One region of the Streptosporangium sp. NPDC087985 genome, then DNA from elsewhere that is predicted to be linked to it. Evidence: riboswitches for the same ligand, from Rfam matches in the RefSeq annotation. Region 1 holds a riboswitch; the other holds the start of a gene.
The links. A riboswitch is a leader RNA that binds a small molecule or an ion and turns the genes downstream of it on or off. The one in region 1 is predicted to bind glycine.
Positions count from the first base shown of each region.

Region 2: it holds a riboswitch for glycine, as region 1 does, so the genes downstream of both, gcvP (aminomethyl-transferring glycine dehydrogenase) here and gcvT (glycine cleavage system aminomethyltransferase GcvT) in region 1, are expected to answer to the same signal.

Region 1 is NZ_JBIUTQ010000007.1:168,061-178,059, reverse strand. Features, by position in the region: gene ACIN94_RS16980 (hypothetical protein) at 45-797, opposite strand; gene ACIN94_RS16975 (FadR/GntR family transcriptional regulator) at 837-1,577, opposite strand; gene ACIN94_RS16970 (glutamine synthetase family protein) at 1,642-2,985, shown strand; gene ACIN94_RS16965 (aldehyde dehydrogenase family protein) at 2,988-4,331, shown strand; gene ACIN94_RS16960 (3-oxoacyl-ACP reductase) at 4,337-5,101, shown strand; gene ACIN94_RS16955 (gamma-glutamyl-gamma-aminobutyrate hydrolase family protein) at 5,292-5,987, shown strand; glycine riboswitch at 6,078-6,176, shown strand; glycine riboswitch at 6,177-6,271, shown strand; gene gcvT (glycine cleavage system aminomethyltransferase GcvT) at 6,305-7,393, shown strand; gene gcvH (glycine cleavage system protein GcvH) at 7,390-7,779, shown strand; gene ACIN94_RS16940 (L-serine ammonia-lyase) at 7,859-9,235, shown strand; gene ACIN94_RS16935 (hypothetical protein) at 9,345-9,999, shown strand, end outside.
Region 2 is NZ_JBIUTQ010000012.1:12,508-22,506, forward strand. Features, by position in the region: gene ACIN94_RS21235 (helix-turn-helix domain-containing protein) at 1-173, opposite strand, end outside; gene ACIN94_RS21240 (CDP-alcohol phosphatidyltransferase family protein) at 639-1,157, shown strand; gene ACIN94_RS21245 (sugar phosphate nucleotidyltransferase) at 1,161-3,659, shown strand; gene ACIN94_RS21250 (FHA domain-containing protein) at 3,979-4,491, shown strand; gene ACIN94_RS21255 (MerR family transcriptional regulator) at 4,518-5,168, shown strand; gene ACIN94_RS21260 (bifunctional nuclease family protein) at 5,247-5,717, shown strand; gene ACIN94_RS21265 (MerR family transcriptional regulator) at 5,862-6,482, shown strand; glycine riboswitch at 6,498-6,589, shown strand; gene gcvP (aminomethyl-transferring glycine dehydrogenase) at 6,748-9,603, shown strand; gene ACIN94_RS21275 (hypothetical protein) at 9,747-9,999, shown strand, end outside.

The sequences.
Region 1 (9,999 bases):
GCGCCACCAGCCGGCGGTTCCCGATGCCGCCGCCCGGCTTCCGCTCAGTGGTGGGCCCTGCGGCGGGTGGAGGGGAGGTCGTGGCGGCCCGAGACGAACTCCTGGAACGCGATCTTGGCGCGGATCACCGGACGGCGCCAGCGCTCCTCCCGGCCTTCGGCCCTGGCCATCTTCCGGGGCCGGGGACGCCGGGCGTGGGGTGCCATGAACCAGTGGGCCCAGGGCGATCCCGGGCGGGCCAGCCGGAATGCGCCGGGGATCAGCAGAGGCGGGATGAACAGACCTGCCAGACCGGTCCAGATCTTGCCCTTGAGCAGGGTGACCACCGCGAGCACGAGGTTGACCACGATGACACCGGCCGCGAACCACGTTCCCGGCGGCGTGCCGTAGGAGGCCTCCCAGCCGAGCGGGCGCAGGCCGAGCAGGAGCAGGGCGGTGATCGCGACCGCGACGAACACGGCGTCGACCGACGTCCGGCCCTCCTCCTCCCAGTAGACGTCGCGCAGATGCAGGATCAGTGCGAACTCGTCCAGGATCAGGGCGGCGCCGACGCCGAAGACAGCCGCCGTCACGGCGTACCAGCTCTGCGAGATACCCGACACGATCAGGCCCGACACCCCGCCGAGCAGGGTGAGCACCACGCCGAACACCACGTGGTGGATGTGCATCTCACCGGCGCTGACGTTGCGGAACCAGCCGATCTTGGCGCGGATGAGCCGGACGTTGATCCGGGTGAACACGAAGGCGACGATCAGCGCGACGAAGAAACAGAACAGCGGAAGCCGCCCTGCGTCCACGATTCGGTGCCTTAACAGATCCCCCACTGATTCACCAGATTATGCGAGGAACCCTCTCAGCAGGGCTGCGGTGCCCTCGAGATGCTCGGCCACCGCGCGCCGCGCGGCGTCGGGGTCACCGGCCAGGACAGCCGTGACGATCGCCTCGTGCTGGGTGGCGGCGTGCTCGATGTTGCGCTGGAGCACCGGGATCGCGTTGAGCAGGTCGGTGACCCGCAGCCTGGCGTCCGCGCAGGCCGCGGCGAGCAGCGGGGAGCCGGTCAGCTCGGCGATGGCCAGATGAAAGGCCGTGTCGAGACGGCGGTAGTCGTCGGGGCCGGCCGAATTGACCTCGTCCAGGCGCCGGCGCAGCGTGGCGCGCTGCGCCCCGTTCAGCTCCGCGGTGGCCAGCACCTGGGCGGCGCCGCACTCCACGGCCATCCGGAAGGTGAGCGCGTCGGCCAGGTCGTCGGTCCCCATGTCGGTCACGGCCCTGCGCAGATCTCCCCGGCAAGGACGCGGCGGGGTGTAGCTGACGAAGGCACCGCCGTACCTGCCACGCCGTACGGTGAGGTAGCCCGCCTCCTGAAGGGCGCGGATGGCCTCGCGCAGGGTGACCCGGCTGATCCCGAGCTGCACCGCGAGCTCCCGCTCAGGCGGCAGCTTCTCGGTCACCACACCGAGTTTGATCGCCTGGAGCAGGCGTTCGACGGTCTCCTCGAACGCGTTTCCCGCACGTACCGGCCGCAGCACGGTCGTCAGTCGCGGCGACTCGTCCAATCTCACCTCCACCCTTGACAAAGATCCTCGCGTATAACTCAATGGTCTGACACTAGCCCAATAAGACTCCGGCGAGGAGAGCGGCGTGGACGTCGACGAGCTTCACGACGAGGTGCGGGCAGGACGGATCGACACCGTACTGCTGGCTGTCGTCGACATGCAGGGCCGCCTGCAGGGGAAACGGTTGTCCGCCCGCTACTTCCTGGAGGAGGTGCTGCACCACTCCTCCGAGGGCTGCAGCTACCTGCTCGCGGTGGACGTGGACATGAACACGGTGGCCGGCTACGCGATGTCATCGTGGGAGCGAGGATACGGCGACTTCGTGATGAGGCCCGACCTGTCCACCCTGCGCCGGGTGCCGTGGCAGGAGGGCACCGCCCTGCTGATGGCCGACCTGGTGTGGGAGGACGGCTCGGACGTGGCCGCCTCACCGAGGCAGATCCTGCGCCAGCAGCTCGACCGGCTCGGCGAGCGGGACTGGGGTGCCTCAGCCGGGACCGAGCTGGAGTTCGTGATCTACAACGACACCTACGAGGAGGCCTGGCGGCGCGGATACCGCGATCTGAACCCGGCCAACCTCTACAACGTCGACTACTCCCTCCTCGGCACCGCCAGGGTCGAGCCGCTGCTGCGCAGGATCAGGCTCGGCATGGAGGGCGCCGGGATGTACGTCGAGTCGGCCAAGGGCGAGTGCAACCTCGGCCAGCACGAGATCACCTTCCGCTACTCCGATGCCCTCACCAGCTGTGACAACCATGTCGTCTACAAGAACGGCGCCAAGGAGATCGCGTCCCAGGAGGGCATGTCGATCACCTTCATGGCCAAGCCGGACCAGCGCGAGGGAAACTCCTGCCACATCCACATCTCGCTGCGGGACGGAGACGGGCGGCCGATCATGGCCGGGGACGGGCCACACGGGCTGTCGGAGACGGGACAGCGCTTCATCGCCGGACAGCTCGCCTGCCTGCGCGAGCTCACCCTGTTCTACGCCCCCAACATCAACTCCTACAAGCGCTACGTGCCGGGCAGCTTCGCCCCCACCGCGGTCAAGTGGGGTGTGGACAACCGGACCTGCGCGCTGCGGCTGGTCGGCCACGGGCGGTCGCTGCGGATCGAGAACCGGGTGCCCGGCGGGGACGTCAACCCCTACCTGGCGGTCTCGGCACTGGTCGCGGCCGGGCTGTACGGCATCGACAACGAGCTGCCCCTGGAGGAGGCGTGTACCGGGAACGCCTACGCGTCGGGCGCGGAGACCGTGCCGCACACGCTCCGGGACGCGCTGGAGCTGTGGGAGAAATCCGAACTGGCGGCGAGCGCCTTCGGTGAGGACGTCGTGGCGCACTACGCGAACAACGCCCGGGTCGAGCTGGCCGCCTTCGACTCGGCGGTCACCGACTGGGAGCTGTTCCGGGGATTCGAACGGATGTGAACATGAAGATCATCAATCCGGCGACCGAAGAGGTGATCGCCGAGGTCGGGTCCGCCGACACCGCCGAGGTGGACCGGGCGGTGGAGCGCGCCAGGCGCGCCTCCGCCACCTGGCGGAACGTCAGCCCAGGTGACCGGGCGCGGCTGCTGCGCGCCTTCGCCTCCCTGGTGGAGGAGCACGCCGAGGAACTCGCCCAGCTGGAGATCGCCAACGCCGGGCACACGGTCGGCAACGCCCGCTGGGAGGCGGGCAACGTCCGTGACGTGCTGAACTTCTACGCCGGGGCGCCCGAGCGCAACCACGGCAGGCAGATCCCGGTGGCCGGCGGGCTGGACGTCACGTTCCAGGAGCCGCTGGGCGTCGTCGGCGTGATCGTGCCGTGGAACTTCCCGATGGTCGTCATGATCTGGGGGGCGGCCCCCGCGCTGGCGGCGGGCAACACCGTGATCGTCAAGCCCGCCGAGTGGACGCCGCTGACCGCTCTGCGCCTGGCCGAGCTGGCCCTGGCGGCAGGTCTCCCGGAGGGAGTGCTCCAGGTCCTGCCCGGGGCCGGTGAGGTGGCGGGGGTCCGGCTGGTCGAGCACCCGGACGTGGCGAAGATCGTGTTCACCGGCTCGACCGAGGTCGGCAAGGAGATCGCGGCCAAGTGCGCCGCGCAGGTCAAGCGCGTCACGCTGGAGCTGGGCGGCAAGAGCGCCAACGTGGTCTTCGCCGACGCCGACCTGGAGAAGGCGGCGGCGAGCGCGCCGTACGCGGTGTTCGACAACGCGGGCCAGGACTGCTGCGCGCGTTCCCGGATCCTGGTGGAGCGCCCGATCTACGACGACTTCCTGGAACGGCTCGCGGCGGCGGTGCTGGAGGTCCGAGTGGGTGACCCTCTCGACGGGAGCACCGAGATGGGTCCGCTGATCAGCGCCGAGCACCGGGACCGGGTGGCCTCCTTCGTCACCGGCCCGGTCCGTCTGCGAGGGGCGTGCCCGTCCGGACCCGGCTTCTGGTTCCCACCGACGGTCCTCACCCCCGAGGTGACCGACCCGGCGTTCACCGAGGAGATCTTCGGTCCGGTGGTGGCGGTCGTGCCGTTCGACGACGAGGCGCACGCCGTACGGATCGCCAACGACACGAGATACGGCCTCAGCGGCTCCATCTGGACCAGGGACGTCGGCCGCGCGCTCCGGGTGGCCAGGGCGATCGAGGCGGGCAACCTCAGCGTCAACTCCCATTCGAGCGTCCGCTACTGGACCCCGTTCGGCGGTTTCAAGCAGTCCGGGCTCGGCCGGGAGCTGGGCCCCGACGCCCTGTCCGCGTTCACCGAGACCAAGAACGTCTTCATTTCGGAGGATTGACAGCCATGCAGCGTTTGCAGGACCGGGTCGCCGTCATCACCGGCGCGGGCAGCGGGATCGGCCTGGCCACCGCGCGCCGGTTCGCCCAGGAGGGTGCCCACGTCGTGTGCGTGGACCTGGACAAGGCGACCGGGGAGGCGGCCGCGGCCGAGGTGGGCGGCCTGTTCGTCAGGGCTGACGTCACCAGCGAGGATGACGTCGTCCGGATGTTCCAGACCGCTTCCGACACCTACGGCAGCGTGGACATCGCGTTCAACAACGCGGGCATCTCACCTCCGGAGGACGACTCGATCCTGGAGACCGGCCTCGACGCCTGGCGCCGGGTCCAGGAGGTCAACCTCACCTCGGTCTACCTGTGCTGCAAGCACGCCATCCCCTACATGCGGCGCCAGGGCAAGGGGTCGATCATCAACACCGCGTCCTTCGTGGCGGTGATGGGCTCGGCCACCAGCCAGATCTCCTACACCGCCTCCAAGGGCGGGGTGCTGGCGATGTCCCGCGAACTGGGCGTGCAGTTCGCCCGCGAGGGCATCCGGGTCAACGCGCTCTGCCCGGGACCGGTCAACACGCCGCTGCTGCGGGAGCTGTTCGCCAAGGACCCCGAGCGGGCGCAGCGCCGCCTGGTGCACATCCCGATCGGCCGGTTCGCCGAGGCCACCGAGATCGCCGCCGCGGTGGCGTTCCTGGCCTCGGACGACGCGAGCTTCATCACCGGGTCGGAGTTCCTGGTGGACGGCGGCATCTCAGGCGCCTACGTCACCCCTCTGTGACCGCTTCCCCGGCCGTTCTCCACGCGGACGGCGGCGTCCCCGGCGCCTGTCTCGCACCCCGGCCGTCTTCCGTGACCGTCTCCGCAGCCCGAGGGCGACGGGGTTTTGCCCACGCCATACCGTGCCCTCGGTAACGTGCCGGGACGTGGGCGGATATCCCACGTCCCCGGCGTCCTGCGAGAAAGAGACCATGTCCCGCCCCGTCATCGGCATCACCTGCTACGTCGAGCCCGCGAAGTTCACCGTCTGGGAGATGACCACCGCGCTCCTGCCGTACACCTACGTCGACCACGTGGTCCGCGCGGGTGGGCAGCCGGTGATCCTGCCCCCGGCGGGCGACCCCGCCACGCTGGCGGGACGGCTGGACGGGCTGATCCTGGCCGGCGGCGGAGACGTCGATCCGGCCAGGTACGGCGCGGCCCCGCACGAGCGGACCAGCCATATCCGCCCCTTCCGCGACGACGCCGAGTCCGGGCTGGCGCGGGCGGCCCTGGAGCGGGGCATCCCGTTCCTGGGGGTCTGCCGGGGGTTGCAGGTCCTGAACGTCGCCCTCGGCGGCAGCCTGCGGCAGCATCTGCCCGACGTGGTCGGCCACCGCGGGCACGCCCCCGCCCCCGGCTGCTTCGGCCGCATGCCGGTGCGGCCCGTCCCCGGCAGCCGGCTCGCCAAGGTCCTCGGTACCGAGAGCGTGGACGTGGCCCACTACCACCACCAGGCCGCGGACCGGCTGGGCACGGGCCTGACCGTGACCGCCCACGCCGAGGACGGCACGGTCGAGGCCGTGGAGCTGGAGGACCATCCGTTCGCCGTCGCGGTCCAGTGGCACCCCGAAGCCGACGACGAGTGCCCGCTGTTCGAGGAACTGGTATGGCAGGCCCGTCCCTGAACGACCTGGCCGCCACCGAGCAGCGAAAACACGTCACCGAGGGATTTCGCTCGACCGCCCTGGGCGGTTAGGCTGGCCACGACACCGAATGAATCCCGCGCGGGAGAGTGTCCTGACATCCAGGCCAGGACCCCTGAAGGAGCAAGCCCTCCCCGCGAACCTCTCAAGGCAAAGGACCGTGCGGGTAGGTGCTCTCTGGAAAGCAGGCCTGACGGCCTCGCCGAAGGTGAAAGTCCGGTAAAAGTCGGGCGAAGCTCTCAGGCATCGATGACAGAGGGGGAGGATGCTCTCATCTGTCTTCTGCCTGAGGTGCGAACATGTCCCGACCTACGCCGCTGCGCGGTGTCCACGAGGCCCTAGGCGCCACCCTGACCGACTTCGCGGGCTGGCTGATGCCGCTCCGCTACGGCAGCGAGTCCACCGAGCACAACGCGGTCCGCCAGGCGGCGGGCCTGTTCGACCTGTCCCACATGGGCGAGATCTTCGTGACCGGCCCCCAGGCGGGCGAGGCCCTGGACTACGCGCTGGTGGGCTACATCTCCGCCCTTGAGACGGGCCGCGCCCGCTACACGATGATCGTCGACCCCTCGGGCCGCGTGCTGGACGACCTGATCGTCTACCGCCTGGCGGACGAGGAGTTCATGGTCGTCGCCAACGCCTCCAACTACCCCAGGGTCGCCGCCGAGCTCACCGAGCGCGCCAAGGCCTTCGACGCCGTGGTGGAGGACCGCTCCGAGCAGTACGCGCTGATCGCGGTCCAGGGCCCGCACTCCCGCGCCATCCTGGGCGAGCTGACCGACGCCGACCTCGACGGGCTCAAGTACTACGCCGGTCTGCCCGCCACCGTGGCAGGACGCGAGGTCCTCCTCGCCCGCACCGGATACACCGGCGAGGACGGTTTCGAGCTGTTCATCGCGGCCGACGACGCCGAGCCGCTCTGGGCCGCGCTCACCGAGGCGGGCCGGCCGCACGGGCTGCTCCCGGCCGGGCTGTCCGCGCGCGACACCCTCCGGCTGGAGGCGGGCATGCCGCTCTACGGAAACGAGCTGTCGGCCGACCTCACCCCGTTCGACGCGGGGCTCGGACGTGTGGTGAGGTTTGACAAGCCGGGTGACTTCGTCGGCCGGGCCGCCCTGGAACCACTCAAGGACGTCCCGCCTGCCCGTCGCCTGGTCGGACTGGTCGCGACCGGCCGCCGGGTGCCCCGGCACGGGTATCCGGTCCTCTCCGACGACGGCGCCGTCGCCGGAGAGGTCACCAGCGGGGCGCCCTCCCAGTCACTGGGCAGGCCCATCGCCCTGGCCTATGTGGACAGCGGTCTGTCGACCGGCCTGGCCGTGGAGATCCGGGGCAGTCGCGAGCCGGTCGATGTGGTCGAACTGCCTTTCTACAGGAGGAAAAAATGAGCAGCATTCCCGATGACCTGCACTACACCAAGGAACACGAGTGGATCTCGGGCCTCGACGACGGCCTGACCCTCACCGTTGGCATCACCGCCTACGCCGCCGAGGCGCTGGGTGACGTGGTCTACGTGCAGGTCCCCGAAGTCGGTTCGACGGTCAGCGCCGGCGACGCGATCGGCGAGGTCGAGTCCACCAAGTCGGTGAGCGACATCTTCGCCCCGGTGGGCGGCGAGATCGTCGAAGTCAACCAGGCGGTCGTGGACGACCCCTCCCTGGTCAACAGCGACTCGTACGGCGAGGGCTGGCTGTTCCGCGTCCGCCTTGAGGGCGACGCCGACGACCTGCTGTCCGCCGAGGAGTACACCGCACTTACTTCAGGCGAGTCCTGAAATTTCTTCTCTTGCGCCGTGATCATGCGCGTCATCCGACGCGCATGATCACGGCGATGTGAAAGCAGGAACCAGACCAATGGCGATCAGCGTCTTCGATCTTTTCAAGATCGGCATCGGACCGTCCAGCTCGCACACCGGTGGCCCGATGGCCGCCGCGCACAAGTTCGCCCGGGGCCTCGACCAGGACGGCCTCCTGGAGAAGACCACCAGGGTCGAGGTGATTCTCTACGGCTCGCTCGGACTGACCGGCAAGGGCCACGGCAGCGACAAGGCCGTCCTCCTCGGCCTGTCCGGGGACAAGCCCGAGCTCGTGGACGTCGACACCGTCGACGCCCGGGTGGCCGCCATGCGCGCCTCCGGGACCGTCACCCTGTACGGCTCCCACGAGATCCCCTTCGTGGTCGGCGAGCACCTCGTCTTCGAACGCAAGATCTCGCTGCCGCACCACCCCAACGGCATGCGCTTCACCGCCTTCTCCGATACGGGCGAGCCGCTCCGCGAGAAGGTCTACTACTCGGTGGGCGGCGGCTTCGTCGTGGACGAGAACGCCACCGGCGCCGACCGGATCAAGCCCGACGACACCACCCTGCCGTACCCCTTCACCACGGCCGCCGGTCTGCTCGCCCACTGCGCGGAGACCGGTCTGTCGATCTCCGGGCTGATGCTGGAGAACGAGAAGGCCTTCGGCCGTACCGAGGCCGAGATCCGCGCCCAGCTGCTGAACCTCTGGCAGGTCATGACGGAGTGCGTCCGGCGCGGCATCGCCAAGGAAGGCGTGCTGCCCGGCGGGCTGAAGGTCCGCCGCCGCGCCCACCAGCTCCACCGGCAGCTCCAGGCCGAGTCCCCCGCGAAGGACTCGCTCCAGACCATGGACTGGGTCTCGCTGTACGCCCTCGCGGTGAACGAGGAGAACGCGGCGGGCGGCCGGATCGTCACCGCCCCGACCAACGGTGCCGCGGGCATCGTCCCTGCCGTGCTCACCTACTACGACCGCTTCATCCCCAAATCCGATGACGAGGGCGCGGTCCGCTTCCTGCTCACCGCCGGGGCGATCGGCGTGCTGTTCAAGGAGAACGCCTCCATCTCCGGCGCCGAGGTCGGCTGCCAGGGCGAGGTCGGCTCGGCCTGCTCCATGGCCGCCGCCGGGCTCACCGAGGTGCTGGGCGGCACCCCGGAGCAGGTGGAGAACGCCGCCGAGATCGGCATCGAGCACAACCTGGGCCTGACCTGCGACCCGATCGGCGGCCTGGTCCAGATCCCATGCATCGAGCGCAACGCGGTGGCCTCGATCAAGGCCATCGCCGCCGCCCGGATCGCGCTACGCGGCGACGGCCGCCACTTCGTCTCCCTGGACAAGGCCATCAAGACGATGCGCGACACCGGCCGCGACATGCTCGACAAGTACAAGGAGACCAGCCGCGGCGGCCTGGCCGTCAACGTCATCGAGTGCTGAGCCGGGCAGGGGCGGGTCACCGTCGGCACGAGCTCCCTCATCTCGTACAGGACCACCCGGCCTCACGCCTATGCTGGGTGACCTTGTCGCGGAGGCTCGGGAGGTTCTGGTGTCAACGGGAGTAAACCCGGCAAACCCGCCGGAAGCACGCCCGGCGCACCACTTCCTCCACACCCACCGGCTCTTCCTGGCCGCCCTGCTGGCCGGTGCCGGCCTCAGAGCCCTCGCCGTACTCGGCTACCGGCCGGCCCTGTGGTTCTGGGCCGACTCCTTCGTCTACCTCAGCGGGGGACTCGACCCACGCCCCATGGAGTCGCGCCCCTCCGGCTACTCGCTGTTCCTGTGGACGCTGCAGCCGCTCTCCAGCGTCCAGGCCGTGGTCGTCGTCCAGCACCTGCTCGGCCTGGCCGTGGCCCTCTGCGTCTACCTCCTGCTGCGCCGCCTGGGCCGGCTGCCGGGATGGGGCGCGACGCTCGCCGCGCTGCCGGCACTGCTGGACGTCCACCAGATCCAGCTCGAACACCTCGTCATGGCCGACCTGCTGATGGAGTTCCTGGCGGTCGGAGCGGTCACGCTGCTCCTGTGGTGGCGGCGGCCACCGGTGTGGGCCGCCCTCCTCGCCGGACTCCTGCTGGCCGCGGCGACCGTCACCCGGACGATCGGGCTGCCGCTGCTCGCCGTGGTACTGGTCTGCCTGGTGATCGGCCGCGCCGGATGGAAGGCGGTCGCCGCGACCGCACTGACCGCCGCGCTCGGCCTGGGCA
Region 2 (9,999 bases), on a different contig from region 1:
CGCCGGGGCAGCGTTCCCCGTTGCCGGGATTCCCGCCGCTGCTCCAGGGCTGCCTTGACCCGGCCCAGAGCCCAGTTGAACGCGTACCGGGCCGCCCCGCAGTGCGAGGCCGGCGCCACGGCCTGGTCGGGGGTGGGGTCCAGGGCGTAGCGGTAGGCCTGATGGACCCGCACCACCCCACCCCGCTCTTTTACTCACCGCTGTCAACCGATGACGGTGAGCTTATCTTCGGGAAGTGATCGGCAGCCACCGGACCGGCGGAAAACCCGCACCACACCCCGGCGCCACATCCTCGTACCGCCCCGATCCCCCATCCACCGTTCCAAGAGCCAGCCCACCCGCCCCACTGGACGGAAGAATCCAGAGAAGAACCGATAAACACTGACGAAACAATCAGTAGTTCACAACCCGTCTGGACAAGGCCTGCGCCCTTCAGGGGTCCAGGGTCGCGGAAACTCCGGGCACCCGATCGGCCGGAGGGGTCCGGAACAGGGGATACGGTTCGCGAAAGCCTCGCAACGGTAAGGTCGGCATCACGTGTGGGGAGGGGAGACAGGCGGATGAATCCGGAAATATCTGGAGCCGAGTATCGAATCTGGACGGTTCCTAACGCGTTGAGCCTGGCCAGGCTCCTTGGCGTGCCGGTCTTCCTCTGGCTGGTCCTGGGGCCCAAGGCCGACGGCTGGGCCATCGCGCTGCTGATGGTGGCCGGATTCTCCGACTGGCTCGACGGGAAGATCGCCCGTGCGTGGAACCAGACCAGCAGGCTTGGCCGTCTGCTCGACCCGCTGGCCGACCGGCTCTACATTCTGGCCACCCTGTTCGGCCTGGCCATGCGGGGCATCATTCCCTGGTGGCTGGCGCTGGCGATACCGCTGCGGGACGTCATGCTGCTGGGCATCCCGCCCATCCTGCACCGCCTCGGTTACGGCCCGGCACTGCCGGTTCACTTCCTGGGCAAGGCGGCCACCGCCAACCTGCTCTATGCCTTCCCGCTGCTCTTCCTGGCCTACCACGACGCCTGGTACGCGGATGTAGCCGGAATCGTCGGCTGGTCGCTCGCTATCTGGGGCACGGGTCTGTACTGGTGGTCCGGACTGCTGTATTGGGTACAGGTGCGGCAGGTCGTCAGAGGAGCCAAACGCCTTAAGAGGTGATCTGTGAAGGCCGTTGTGATGGCGGGTGGGGAAGGTACGCGGCTCCGGCCGATGACCGCCAACCAGCCCAAACCCCTGCTACCTGTGATCAATCGGCCGATCATGGAGCATGTGCTACGCCTGCTGAAACGGCACGGACTCACCGAGACCGTGGTGACCGTGCAGTTCCTGGCAGCTCTGGTCCGCAACTACTTCGGCGACGGCGACGAGCTCGGCATGAGCCTGTACTACGCCACCGAGGACATCCCGCTCGGCACCGCCGGCAGCGTCAAGAACGCCGCCGACAAACTCCGTGACGACCGCTTCCTGGTCATCTCCGGCGACGCGCTCACCGACATCGACCTGACCGACATGATCCGTTTCCACCGTGAGAACGGCGCGCTGGTCACCATCGGGCTCAAGCGGGTGCCCAACCCGCTGGAGTTCGGCATCGTCATCGTCGACGACCAGGGCCGGGTGGAGCGATTCCTGGAGAAGCCCACCTGGGGGCAGGTCTTCTCCGACACCGTCAACACCGGCATCTACGTGATGGAGCCGGAGGTCCTCGACGAGATCGCGGCCGGCGAGCCGGTCGACTGGTCGGCGGAGGTCTTCCCCGGCCTGCTGGCGCGCGGCGCCCCCCTGTACGGCTACGTCGCCGACGGCTACTGGGAGGACGTCGGCACCCACGAGAGCTACCTCAGAGCCCAGGCCGACGTGCTGTCCGGCCGCGTCAGGGTGGACGTCGACGCCTTCGAGGTCTCACCCGGCATCTGGGTGGCCGAGGGCGCCTCGGTGGACGTCGACGCCGTGCTCAAGGGCCCCCTCTACATCGGCGACTACGCCAAGGTCGAGGCCGGGGCCGAGCTGCGCGAGTACACCGTCCTGGGCAGCAACGTCGTCGTCCGGGAGGGTGCCTTCCTGCACCGCGCTGTGATCCACGACAACGTCTACGTCGGCCCCAGAGCCCACCTGCGCGGCTGCGTCGTCGGCAAGAACACCGACCTGATGACCGGGGTCAGGATCGAGGAGAGCGCCGTCGTCGGCGACGAGTGCATCATCGAGGCCGAGGCCTACGTCTCCTCCGGCGTCAAGGTCTACCCGTTCAAGACCGTCGAGGCGGGGGCGGTGGTCAACACCAGCGTCATCTGGGAGCCGCGCGGTCAGCGCAACCTGTTCGGTCCCCGGGGGGTGTCCGGGCTGGTCAACGTGGAGATCACCCCTGAGCTGTGCGTACGGTTGGCCAGCGCCTACGCCACCACGCTCAGGAAGGGCGCCTCGGTGATCACCTCCCGCGACTCCTCCCGCGCCGCGCGGGCACTGAAGCGGGCCGTGATCAGTGCCCTGAACGCCAGCGCGATCAACGTGCTCGACCTGGAGGCCGCCCCGCTGCCGGTCTCCCGCTTCCACACCGCCAGGGAGAACGTCGTCGGCGGCATCGCGCTGCGCACCACCCCGGGGGATCCGCAGAGCGTGGACATCGTCTTCATGGACGAGCACGGCGCCGACCTGTCCCAGGCGGCCCAGCGCAAGCTGGACCGGGTCTTCTCGCGGCAGGAGTTCCGCCGCGCCTTCCCCGGGGAGATCGCCGAACTCGGCTTCCCCCCTCGGGCGGTCGAGGACTACACCCACGAGCTGTTGCGCTGCGTCGACATGACAGGGGTCCGCGACGCCGACATGAAGGTCGTGGTCGACTGCGCGGGCGGCACCTCCTCGCTGGTGCTCCCCAGTCTCCTCGGCCGGGTCGGGGTGGACGTGCTCACCGTCAACAACAGGCTGGACGACGCCTCGCCCACCGAGACCCTCGCCGAGCGCCGGCGCGACCTGCAACGCCTGTCGGAGCTTGTCAGCTCCTCCAGGGCGGCCTTCGGAGTGCGGTTCGACCCGGTGGGGGAGCGGGTCGCGCTGGTGGACGAGATGGGCCAGCTGATCAGCGAGGAGCGTGCCCTGCTGGTGGTGCTGGACCTGGTTGCAGCCGAACGGTGCGGCGGCCGGGTGGCACTGCCGGTCACCACCACCCGGGTGGCTGAGCAGGTCTCCCGCTTCCACGGGGTGCAGGTCGAGTGGACCTCCACCGCGATCGACGCGCTCACCGCCTCCGCCCGCGGCCAGGACATGATCTTCGCGGCGGACGGACGGGGCGGCTTCATCGTGCCGGAGTTCGGTCCCACGGTGGACGGCCTGGCGGTGTTCCTGCGCCTGCTCGGCCTGGTCGCCAGGACACGGCTGTCACTCAGCCAGATCGACGCCAGGATCCCCGAGGCCAAGCTCCTGCGCCGTACGGTCCCGACCCCCTGGGCGGCCAAGGGGGTGGTGATGCGCTCGGTGATCGAGGCCGCGGAGCGCTACCGCATCGACACCACCGATGGAGTGCGGGTGGTGGCCGAAAACGGGAGCTGGGCGCTGGTGCTGCCCGACCCGGCCGAGGCCGTCACCCACCTGTGGGCCGAGGGGACCGACGTCGACTCCGCCCAGAGCCTGCTCGAACACTGGGCGCGGGTCGTGGAGGAGGCGGCCACGTGACGGAGCGGGCCGGCGGGCCCGCTCCGGGCGGGAGAGACGGCCCGTGCGGTGCGCCGCGGTGCGGACGGGGCACCGGCGCGGGGACGATCAGTGCTATCAGGTACGACAAACCCAGCGCGGCGGCATGGACCGGGGGCACCGCTCGGCTGTAACTTTGTCCCGACCGAACCCACGGTCGAGCGTCTGCCTTGATCTTTGCTTCTCAACGGTGTATGTTGCGGCATTCGCAGTCTGAGAAAATACTTGAGAAGCGAAGAAGCGAGGCGCGCATCCCTGAGTACCGTTGCCGCGTCTTCGCGGTAGGAGGCCGAGCCGATCGATGCCGAGCGTCTACTGCACGCAGTGCGGTCATGCCAACCCTGAGGATGCCCGTTTCTGTTCACGATGCGGGTCGCCGCTGACCAAGTCCGACTCACCCGGAGACAGCACTTCCACCATTTCCCTCTCCGGGATCGAGGCCTACGAGGCGGAGACCGGAGAGACGCTTCTCGCCGAGCGGCAAGCCGTCGAGCAGTTGCCTCCGGGCAGCGCTCTGCTGGTGGCCATGCGTGGCCCCAACGCCGGTAGCCGCTTCCTGCTGGACAGCGACCTCACCACGGTGGGCCGCCATCCCGAGAGCGACATCTTCCTTGACGACATCACCGTGTCGCGCCGTCATGTGGAGTTCTACCGGCGTGGCGGCGGGGTTTTCACCGTCCGCGACGTCGGCAGCCTGAACGGCACCTACGTGAACCGCGAGCGGATCGAGGAGGTCCCGCTGTACGGCGGCGACGAGGTTCAGATCGGCAAGTTCCGACTGGTCTTCCTCACCCGTGGCGCCGCTGGAGGATGATGAGCACGCAGGCCGCTCGTGCGCACATGAGCATCGGGGAGGTGCTCGCTCTCCTGCAGGGCGAGTTCCCCGATGTGAGCATCTCCAAGATCCGTTTTTTGGAGGGCGAGGGGTTGATCGAGCCGGAGCGCAGTCCCTCCGGCTATCGAAAGTTCACCTACGCCGATGTCGAGCGGCTCCGCTACATCCTCAGCGAGCAGCGTGACCGCTACCTGCCGCTACGCGTTATCAAGGACCACCTCGAGGCTGCCGACCGCGAGGAGCGACCGGCCGGCAGGCCGCGTGCCGTCCCCGACGACGCCCCTTCCGAGGTCCGTCTCACCCGTGAGGAGCTGCTCGCCGCCGCCGAGCTCAACGAGGAGACCCTCGCCGAGCTCGAGGACTACGGCCTGCTCGCCGCCGTGGCCCGCTACTACGACGCCGAGGCGCTGGCCGTGGCCCGCAGTGTCGGGGCCCTGACCGCCTTCGGGCTGCATGCCCGCCACCTGCGGGCGGTCAAGGTCGCGGCCGAGCGTGAGGCCGGCCTCGTCGAGCAGGCCATCGCGCCGCTGCTGCGCCGCCGCGGGCCTGGTGCCATCTCCCAGACCGACGAGACGGCCAGGGAGATTTCCGGACTCCTGCTGGAATTACACGCCTCGCTGCTGCGTTCCGCCGTGCGTGGGGTCCTGGGCCGGTGACAGCCTGGCCGGGCACTCGTATCCCCCGAGTGTTACGTTGAACAAACCGGTCGGAATCCAGCGAAGACGGAGCAGCCCGTGTTGCAGATGGAGGTCGTGGGCGTTCGGGTTGAGATGCCCTCCAACCAGCCAATTGTCCTGCTGAAGGAGGCCCAGGGGGAGCGTTATCTGCCAATCTGGATTGGCATGACAGAGGCGACGGCGATCGCCATGGCGCAGGCCGAGGAGCCGCCACCGCGGCCGCTCACCCATGACCTCTTCCGTGACGTGCTCGACGGGCTCGGCGTCCGTCTGAACACGGTCAACATCGTCGCGCTCCGGGACGGGATCTTCTTCGCCGATCTCGTGTTCTCCAACGGGGTCGAGGTGAGCGCCCGCCCCTCGGACTCGATCGCCTTGGCGCTTCGCACCGGGGCACGTATCTTCGCCAGTGAGGACGTGGTCCAGGAGGCCGGAGTGATCATCCCCGATGATCAGGAGGACGAGGTGGAGAAGTTCAGGGAGTTTCTTGACACAATCACACCCGAGGACTTCGGTCGCGCAGGGTAGGAATTTCGGTGCATTTACGCTTCACGACGCGCCGAGTGGGGTCGTTGACTGAGCTTGGCCCCAGTCCTACGGTGCAAGTGAAACCCGTGGTCGTGCGTAAACCCCCAGATCAGGCCGCGGGATGAGAGAAAGCCGGAGGTCCGCGTGGCGGTCAGCAGCGGCGAGGGTAGAAACGCCGATCAGGATGACCCAGAACGGCGCCAGTCGGCACGTCAGCGCGCGGGTGAAGAGGGTCTGCTGCCCGGCGGGCAGCCGGTGAAACCGCCGGCCGACATCGGATATCGAGGCCCCACCGCCTGTGCGGCGGCCGATATCACCTATCGGCAACTGGACTACTGGGCGCGCACCGGACTGGTCGAGCCCACTGTGAGAGCCGCCCACGGCTCGGGTTCCCAGCGACTGTACGGCTTCCGCGACATCCTGGTCCTCAAAGTCGTCAAACGACTGCTCGACACCGGCGTATCCCTCCAGCAGATCCGCATCGCCGTGCAGCACCTGCGTGACCGCGGCGTCAACGACCTCGCCCAGATCACGCTGATGAGCGATGGGGTGAGCGTCTACGAGTGCACCTCGCCCGACGAGGTCATCGACCTGCTCCAGGGGGGGCAGGGTGTCTTCGGTATCGCGCTCGGCCGGGTGTGGCAGGAGGTGGAGGGCTCCCTCGCCGACCTTCCCGGCGAGCGCGCGGAGTCCGGCCAGGGCCCTTTAGACGATCATCACGCCGATGAGCTGGCCCGTCGACGTAGAGCTCGCCGTACGGGGTAAAGTTGGTTTCGCTGCTGACCCTGTGCGGGAGAGACCCCGACACGATCGGGGCGCCGAAGGAGCAACCTCCCCGGAATCTCTCAGGCACCCTGTACCGCATGGACGAGGCGACTCTGGAAAGCAGGTGCGTCCGCCAGGCGTATCTCACCGACGGTGCAAATCTCCCCGGTAGGGGCGGTGAAGCTCTCAGGTCGAGATGACAGAGGGGGAGATCCGGCATACGCCCGCGCCCAGCGCCGGTCTCCACCGCCTCGGGAGGCTTTCCATGACCGACCTGTCACCGCTCAGCGAACTCGTTTCCCCTCCGTTCGCCACCCGCCACATCGGGCCCGCGGATGTTGACCAGACCCGCATGCTGGAGGCGGTCGGATTCGCCTCCACCGCCGACCTCGTCGCGGCGACCGTACCGGAGGCGATCCGGGCCAAGGACCGGCTGCGCCTGCCTCCGGCGGCGAGCGAGCCCGAGGCCATCGCCGAGCTGCGCGCCCTGGCCGCCCGCAACACCGTGCTCACCTCGATGATCGGCCTGGGCTACCACGACACGATCACTCCGGCGGTCATCCGCCGCAACCTTCTGGAGAACCCGGGCTGGTACACCGCCTACACGCCCTACCAGCCTGAGATCTCCCAGGGCCGCCTGGAGGCCCTGATCAACTTCCAGACGGTCGTCTCCGACCTGACCGCGCTCGACGTCTCCGGCGCCTCCCTGCTGGACGAGGCCACCGCCGCCGCCGAGGCGATGACCCTGGCCCGCCGGGCCGGCCGCAGCAAGTCGAACGTGTTCGTGGTGGACGCCGACGCGCTGCCGCAGACCAAGGCCGTGCTGCACACCAGGTCCGAGCCGCTCGGCATCGAGCTGGTCGAGAGTGACTTCACCGCCGAGCTCCCCGAGTGTTTCGGCGTGCTCGTGCAGTACCCGGGTGCCAGCGGCCGGATCAGAGACTTCCGTTCCATCGCCGAAGCCGCCCACGCGCGCGGCGCCCAGGTGATCGCCGCCGCCGACCTGCTCGCCCTCACCCTGCTCGCCGCCCCCGGCGAGCTCGGCGCCGACATCGCGGTCGGCTCCTCGCAGCGTTTCGGCGTCCCGATGGGCTTCGGCGGCCCGCACGCGGCCTACATGGCCGTCCGCGACGGCCTGCAGCGGCAGATGCCCGGCCGCCTGGTGGGCGTCTCCCAGGACGCAGACGGGCGCCCCGCCTACCGGCTCGCGCTGCAGACCCGTGAGCAGCACATCCGCCGTGAGAAGGCGACCAGCAACATCTGCACCGCCCAGGTCCTCCTCGCGGTGATCGCGGGCATGTACGCCGTCTATCACGGTCCCGAGGGCCTGCGCCGGATCGGCCGGCGTGTCCACCGGCACGCCGTCGTACTGGCCGAGGGCCTCCGTCACGGCGGTGTCGAGGTCGTGCACGACGATTTCTTCGACACCGTGCTCGCCCGCGTTCCCGGCCGCGCGGCCCACATCGTCGCCGTGGCCCGTGACAACGGGGTCAACCTGCGGCTGGTCGACGCCGACCATGTGGGCGTCACCTGCGACGAGAGGACCGAGCTCATCCACCTGGAGCAGGTCCTGGCCGCCTTCGAGGTCAGCGGCGCGGTCCTGACCGACCTGGACGCGGCCGCCCACGACGCGCTGCCCGTCCACCTGGCGCGTGTCGGCGACTACCTGACCCACCCGGTCTTCCACAGTCACAGGTCCGAGACGGCCATGCTGCGCTACCTGCGCAAGCTCCAGGACAAGGACATCGCCCTCGACCGGTCGATGATCCCGCTGGGCTCCTGCACCATGAAGCTCAACGCGACCACCGAGATGGAGCCGATCACCTGGCCGGAGTTCGCCGGACTGCACCCTTACGCCCCGGAGGACCAGGCTGCGGGCTACCTTGAGTTGATCAAGGAGCTGGAGGGGTGGCTGGCCGAGGTCACCGGCTACGCCGCCGTGTCGATCCAGCCCAACGCCGGCTCTCAGGGCGAGTTCGCCGGTCTCCTGGCGATCCGCGCCTACCACAAGGCGCGGGGCGAGTCCGGCCGGGACGTCTGCCTGATTCCGTCCTCCGCGCACGGCACCAACGCCGCCAGCGCCGTCATGGCGGGCATGCGCGTCGCCGTGGTCGCCTGCGACGACAACGGCAACGTGGACCTCGACGACCTCAACGCCAAGATCGACAAGCATCGCGACCAGCTTGCCGCGATCATGGTGACCTACCCCTCCACGCACGGCGTCTACGAGGAGACCATCACCCAGATCTGCGAGCGGGTGCACGAGGCCGGCGGTCAGGTCTACGTCGACGGCGCCAACCTCAACGCGCTGGTCGGCCTGGCCAAGCCGGGTGAGTTCGGGGCGGACGTGTCCCACCTGAACCTGCACAAGACCTTCTGCATCCCGCACGGCGGCGGTGGCCCCGGGGTCGGCCCCGTCGCGGTCCGCGCCCATCTCGCCGACTACCTGCCCGGCCATCCGCTGCGCGATGGCTCGCAGGTCGGCCCGGTCTCGGCCGCCCCGTACGGTTCGGCGGGCATCCTGCCCATCTCCTGGGCCTACATCCGGATGATGGGCGGCGAAGGTCTCAAGGCGGCCACCGAGCAGGCCATCCTCTCGGCCAACTACCTGGCCCGCAGGCTCAGCCCCCACTACCCGGTCCTCTATACCGGCCGCGGCGGCCTGGTCGCCCACGAGTGCATCATCGACCTGCGCCAGATCACCAAGGAGACCGGCGTGACCGTCGAGGACGTGGCCAAGCGCCTCGTCGACTACGGTTTCCACGCGCCGACCATGTCCTTCCCGGTGGCCGGCACGCTGATGATCGAGCCGACCGAGAGTGAGGATCTGGCCGAGCTCGACCGGTTCTGCGACGCGATGATCGCGATCCGGGGCGAGATCGGGAAGGTCGCCTCCGGAGCGTACGACACGGTGGACAACCCGCTGCGCAACGCCCCGCACACGGCCGACTGCCTGGTCGCCGACGAGTGGGCCCACGCCTACACCCGCACCGAGGCGGCCTACCCCCTGTCCTTCCTGCGTGATCACAAGTACTGGTCGCCGGTGCGCCGCATCGACCAGGCCTACGGCGACCGCAACCTCGTGTGCTCCTGCCCGCCGCTTGAGGCCTACGAGGACTGATCCGTACTCTCTGCGGCCCGCGTCCTCCGCGGCGCGGGCCGTATCGCACCCCCCGTGTGTATTTCCCCGTGTACGTAGGGGGGACGGGCGTGGCCCCGAGTCGTTAGGCTCGGGGCATTCCTTTACCCGGGGGAGGGCCCTGCATGCCAGAGGTGGACACGCGTCCTTTGGAGACCGCGCGGAAACTGGCCGAGAGCGGCGACCTGGACGGAGCGGCAACGATCTTCGCTGGACTGGCCGCCGACCCCGCGGAGCCCGGCCGGGCGCAGGCGGCGGTGGGACTGGCCGTGGTGCTCCAGGAGCGCGGAGACGTGGCGGGCGCCCGGACTGCCGCGCGCACCGCGCTGGCGACCGGCCATCCGGAGTTCGCCGGACAGGCCGCCTGCCTGCTCGCCC